DNA from 2 places in the Bifidobacterium longum subsp. longum JCM 1217 genome. Region 1 is predicted to be linked to the other one. Evidence: riboswitches for the same ligand, from Rfam matches in the RefSeq annotation. Region 1 holds a riboswitch; the other holds the start of a gene.
The links. Region 1 has a riboswitch for thiamine pyrophosphate ahead of BLLJ_RS00645 (solute carrier family 23 protein). Riboswitches for the same ligand answer to the same signal wherever they lie in the genome.

Region 1 (3,130 bases):
CCGACCATGATGTTGTTGCCAAAGAACACGCTTGCGCCGCCGGTCAGGCCGGAGAGCGCCTTGGGCAGGGCGATGCCGAGCAACAGAGACATGCCGATGACCGTTTGACGGCGCTCGTCATCAGCGACCTTGCGCAGGGCGCGCAGGCCGGTCACGATTAGGCTGGCCGCAGCCGGCAGGAAAATGCCTCCGACGACTGCCGAGGGAATGACGGACAGCAACGCGCCCGCCTTTGGCACGAAGCCCAGAATCAGCAACAGCACAGCGGCGATGATCACAGGCGTGCGCGTGCGCAACTTGCCTTCGCCGGTCAGGTTGAGCAGGCCGACATTTTGCGGGTAGGCGGTGGTGGTGAATCCACCAATCAGCGAGGAAATGGCTGAACCGGCCGCCTCGCCGGCAAGACCGTAGCGCACCTGCTTGCGTTCGAGGGACGTGCCCTGAATCTCAGAAGCCGCCTGATAGACGCCGAGAGCTTCCATGACGGCAACCATGTAGGCAATGAAGAACGGGATGAAGATCTTCCAGTCAAATGTGAACGGACCGTAGGGCAGGAAGGTCGGCAGGCCCAACCATCCCTTGGATGCCACAGGAGAGAAGTCCACCATGCCAAACGCTGCGGCGACCACGGTGCCGACGACGAGCGCGATGAGGAATGAGAACGACTTGAGCAGGCCCTTGCCGAGCAACGACAGGACAAGCACAATCGCCGTGGTCAGAATCGACACGGTCAGGATGTGCGGATCGGCGAACGTCTTGTCGCCGGGAGCCCCGCCTAGAAACTCGCTCAGCGTGAATCCAGACAGCGAGACACCGACCATAAAGATGACCACGCCCGAAATCATCGGAGAGAACAGGAACCGCATCCGCTCTATCACACCGGTCAGGCACAGCAACAGGAACACAAGCGAAGCGATGAGAATGGACGAACTCGCCGCCCCCAGCATGCCGGCCGTACCTGCCGCGATCATCAACGCGTCAAACGCGGCTGACGGCCCCTGCACCACCGGCAGGCGAACCAGCCGAGTGGCCTGAACCAAAGTAACCAGACCAGAGACGATGAAGATGGCGTTAATCATGTTCGACGACAGGGCAATAGGTAAGCCGATTGCTCCGGCCACAAACACCGGATCAAGCCAGACGTTGGAAACAAGCACATGCTGGAAACCCAGCAGTACGTTCTGGGCGGTCAGCTCCTTGCGTATTGACATACGCTTCCTCTCTCTCAACGCGCATATGGGATGCCGAGCCGAACAGAGGAGTTCAACCGTCGCATTCCCTACGCGAGTGTTAGCTCACAGGTTCGAAGGGTTCGGCACATACCGTCTCAGCCTAAAGCACCCCTTACGAATCGGTTTTCGCACGTCACCGTAACAAACCTTGACATCTCCGTCAAGAAGATTCGTGCTTTTCGGCAGCTGCCCGATGTGAGATAACAAACAGTTTTACGAATGGAGAAGGAATCGAAGCAATGCGGCCAGACTCACCAACCCCACAGGACCATGGACTTGGAGTCGGCGGGAGTGTAGTTGGAGTCGCCGGTGGCGCCGGCAGCGATATCGGCGGCAGTATCGCGGCCGGGCAGTTCGCGGGTTTCGCGGCGGATGGCGTTGCGCCAGAGGCGGGCGCGGTTGGAGCGTTGTATCTCCACGATATTGCCGTCACGGCCTGCGGCGAAAACGCTCTCCTGGTCGCCGGTTTGCATGCGTTTGACTTCGCGGCGCAGTTGGCGATTCTCTTCTTCGAGGACCAAAATGCGCGCGATACCGGAAAGGTTGATGCCCTCATCCTGGCTCAGGCGCTGAGCTCGGGTCAGGCGGGCAATGTCGCGCAGGCAGTAGCGGCGTGCGCCGCCATCGGTGCGCTGCGGACGAACCAAACCGAGGCGGTCGTACTGACGGAGAGTCTGGGGGTGAATGTTGGCCAACTCGGCGGTCTGGCCGACGGTGAAGATGGGCAGTTCGATGTCGAAGCCGACGTCATCGGCTCCGTCGAGATCGGCCCTGCCCATCACGAGCGCGGTTGCGCACATCGCGTATAACTGCTTCATCTGGTTGGCTAACCGCGCCATTGTTCACCTCCTGATTACAGGCTGAGATAGTCGCCGGCTTTTTCGTCGAATTCTTTGGCGGCGTGCTTGACGGCCAGACCCGGCTTGGCGGGGACCATGATCTGCACACGGCCGATCAGATCGCCCGGCTGGTTGCTGCGCTGGACGCCAAGTCCCGTGAGCTTGACTTCCGCGCCGGAGCTGGAGCCTGCCGGCACCTTGAAGGTAACGGGATTGCCGTCGATATCCTTGGCCTCGACCTTGCCACCGGCCACGGCCTGGCCCACGGTGACGGGCAGGTCCATGACGATATCATGGCCGCGCATCGAGAATGTGGCATCGGGCTTGACGGTGACGTGCAGGTACAGGTCACCGGCCTTGCCGCCGTTGATGCCTAGCTTGCCCTTGCCGGCCAGCTTGATTTTCTGTCCGTCCTTGACGCCCGCAGGCACGTGGGCCTTGAACTTCTTGCCGTCCACGGACAGGGACACGGTAGCGCCCTTGACCGCCTGACGCAGGGTCAGGCTGATCTTGGAGTTGCGGTCCTCGCCGTTTTCGGGGCGCGGGGCCTCCTCATAGCCATAGCCGCCGGCATTGCCGTACGGCGATTGGCCGTAGCCGCCATACGGCTGGCCGCCCTGACCTGCAGCACCGCCGAACATCGAGAAGATGTCGTTGATGTTGTTGGGGCCGCCGCCCGAAGTGGAGAAGCGGATGCGCGAGCCATTGCCGCCGGCACCCTGGCCGAACATGGAACCAAAGATGTCGGAGAAACCGGAAGCATCGAAGCCGCCGGAACCGCCGGCGAAGCGGGCACCGCCCATGCCGAACTGACGAATCGCGTCGTACTTCTGGCGATCTTCCTTCTTGCTCAGCACGTCATAGGCTTCGGAGATGTCCTTGAACTTCTCCTCGGCTTCCTTGGTCTTGTTGACGTCAGGATGGTATTTGCGGGCGAGCTTGCGGTACGCCTTCTTGATGTCGTCGTCCGAAGCGTCCTTGGAGACACCAAGGACTTTGTAGAAGTCTTTGCTGAGCCATTCGTTTTCAGCCATTCATGTCTCCTTTCTAGAAAAGTCT
Region 2 (3,130 bases), 970 kb from region 1:
GGGGGTGTGGGTTACGACGCGCGGAGCGTAGCCGTGCTTCTTGTCGCCGCGGACGGCCTTCCAGCCTTCGACCATGGTGCGCGCGGCCTCTTCCGGGTTCTCGGCACCCGCGATGGCGGAGACCACGAACCAGCCAGCAGCCTTGGTATCGGCGAGCATGGCCATATCGGCTGCGGTCACGCCGCCGCCCACGACCACCGGGAATTCGCTGGCAACGCAGATGGTGTTGATCTGGGCGGCGTCCAGCGTCTTGCCGGAGCCGTCGTTGCCGCCCACGGAAGCCTCGGGCTTGGTGGTGGAGACGTGCAGAGGACCGGCGCCAATGTAGTCGATGCAGCCGTCGGGCAGCTCGTTGATGAGCCGAACGAGGCTTTCGGTCTCAGCCGACAGACCCACGATGGCCTCGTCGCCGAGCAGGGCGCGGGCTTCGCGCGGCTCCATGTCGGTCTGGCCGATGTGCACACCGTCCACCTTGATGCCCTTGCGGCGGGCCTGCCACACCACGTCGGCACGGTCGTCGATCACAAAGGCCACGGAATCGGACTTCTCATTGTCCTCGATGATTTGCGCGATGTCGCGAGCCATGTCGGTCAGCTCAGAGGCATCGGCCTCCTTGGCGCGCAGTTGGATGAAGGTTGCGCCGCCGTGCAGAGCCTGATCCACCACGTCGGTCAGCGGACGGCCTTTGCAGTCCTCCGGCCCCACCACGAAGTACGCGGACAGGTCGAAGCTGTCGCGCATGGAGGCGTATGGGTATTCATTACTCATTATTATTCCTGCTTTTGTTGTTTCTTGTGGAAGTCTTATTGGAAAAAACTGTTATGAGCTCCCTCATCAGAGGGAACTGAAACTACTGCACCAAAATCTCGGATTCCGCCACCTGTTCGGCGGTCACATTCCACAGCGCGTCAAGGAACGCAACTTGGAACGAGCCCGGTCCGTGCGAAGTTGTATCGGCCACCTCTCCCGCGCGGTTGTACAGCAGAGACGCGGACAGGGCGGCGGTCAACGGATCGGAGACCGCCAAATACGTGGCAGCCACGCCGCCCAGCGAGCAGCCGGCACCGGTGATCTTGGTCATCATCGCGCTGCCGCCCGGCAGTCGGTACACGGTTTCGCCATCGGTCACCAGATCGGCGATGCCGGACACGGCCACGGCGCAGCGGGTGGAAGCGTCATGGGAGGAATGCTTGGCGTGCTGTTCGGTCAGATACTGTGCCAGCGCCACCGCCGCGCCGGTTGCGGACTCCACGTCGTCGACGGATTCCACTCCGGCGGGGCGGTGCTCGGAAGCGTCCCCCACGGTTTCGGTATTGAGCCCCCACATGTTCGCCAGCGCGATTACCTCGGATGCATTCGCGCGAATCATGGTCGGGGGAGCGGCCTTGAAGGCCTGAAGAATGGCGGTACGGGTGCGGCCGATGCCGGCGGCCACCGGGTCGAGCACCCACGGCTTGTCCAAGTAGTTGAGTCGCTGGGCGATTTCGGGCAGTGCGTCCTTATAGAACGGCAGCAGCGTGCCCACGTTGATGTAGTTCGCGCCCGCGATTTTCGCGGTTTCGATCACGTCGTCCGGCAGGAAACTCATGGCCGCAGTGCCGCCGGCCGCCAGTTGCGCGTTGGCAACCAAATTGATGGTCACAAAATTGGTGAATGACTGGGCCAACGGAGTCGTCTCGCGTACGCGGCGAACGGCATCGGCGATATTGTCACGGATGGGTGAATCGGCTGGAACCGGAGTCCCGGCGGTATAACCGCTGGACACGCCGGTAAACGATGATGCACTATTGCTCATTTACTGCTCCCTACGATGGTCTTAACCAACAGGTTCTAAGGGTCAGGCTCAGGCCTTTCTCAACTCGCGAACCACATGCGAGTTCCCCTGCATTACAGTGCCGACGCTATGCGCCAACATGGACATTATCGTGACGGATTTGTTCGATACGTGTCGTCAGGTCTGGCGCGTCCCCGTCCATTCGTGATACATAGACGCCTCCGCCGAGCAACATCTCCCGAATTTGTGACGCTGACGCGATGTCAGTGGCACAAATTCGGGAAGGGTAAAACAACAGGAACAATATGGAGGTGTTGCGATATAGGAATCGCTGCGAACGGCCGCTCGTGAGACGCGGAACATATACCGGACAATGCCGCCTGACCTGTCACCATATACGGCTATCCTGAAGCGGTTGTTATTAGACCCCAAACCGTTCAAACCAGAAGGTGCATTGTGGCTCAGTCCAAACTCGATGAAGTCGTATCCCTTGCGAAGCGTCGCGGCTTCGTGTTCCCCGCCGGCGAAATTTACGGCGGCACCCGTTCCGCTTGGGATTACGGCCCTCTCGGCGTCGCTCTCAAGGACAATATCAAACGTGAATGGTGGCGCTCCATGGTCGTCACCCGTCCTGATGTCGTCGGTGTCGACACTTCCATCATTCTGCCGCCCGAAGTGTGGGTGGCGTCCGGCCACGTGAGCGTGTTCAACGATCCGCTCGTCGAGTGTCTCAACTGCCACAAGCGCAACCGCGCCGACAAGCTCGAGGAATCCTACGCCGAGAAGCACGGCGACAAGATGCCGGAAAACGGCATGAAGGACATCGTCTGCCCGAACTGCGGCACCCGTGGCCAGTGGACCGAACCGCGCGACTTCAACATGATGCTGCGCACCCACCTCGGCCCGGTCGAGGACGAGAACAGCCTGCACTACCTGCGTCCGGAGACTGCACAGGGCATCTTCGTGGACTTCAAGAACGTGATGACCTCTTCCCGTTCCAGGCCGCCGTTCGGCATCGCCAACATGGGTAAGTCCTTCCGTAACGAGATCACCCCGGGTAACTTCATCTTCCGCACCCGTGAGTTCGAGCAGATGGAGATGGAGTTCTTCGTCACGCCCGGCACCGATGAGGAATGGCACCAGTACTGGATCGACGCCCGCACCCGCTGGTACATCGACCTCGGCGTCAAGCCGGAGAACCTGCGCCACTACGAGCATCCGAAGGAGAAGCTCTCCCACTACTCCAAGCGCACCGTGGACATCGAATACAAGTTCGGCTTCCAGGGTTCCGACTGGGGCGAGCTCGAAGGCATCGCCAACCGTACCGATTACGATTTGAGCGCGCACTCCAAGCAC

Region 2: it holds a riboswitch for thiamine pyrophosphate, as region 1 does, so the genes downstream of both, BLLJ_RS06875 (hydroxyethylthiazole kinase) here and BLLJ_RS00645 (solute carrier family 23 protein) in region 1, are expected to answer to the same signal.

What each region holds. Positions count from the first base shown of each region.
Region 1 covers NC_015067.1:161,956-165,085, reverse strand. Annotated here, with positions in the region: gene BLLJ_RS00645 (solute carrier family 23 protein) at 1-1,211, opposite strand, end outside; TPP riboswitch at 1,259-1,355, opposite strand; gene BLLJ_RS00640 (heat shock protein transcriptional repressor HspR) at 1,484-2,071, opposite strand; gene BLLJ_RS00635 (DnaJ C-terminal domain-containing protein) at 2,086-3,105, opposite strand.
Region 2 covers NC_015067.1:1,574,922-1,578,051, reverse strand. Annotated here, with positions in the region: gene thiC (phosphomethylpyrimidine synthase ThiC) at 1-768, opposite strand, end outside; gene BLLJ_RS06875 (hydroxyethylthiazole kinase) at 851-1,795, opposite strand; TPP riboswitch at 1,786-1,894, opposite strand; gene BLLJ_RS06870 (glycine--tRNA ligase) at 2,231-3,130, shown strand, end outside.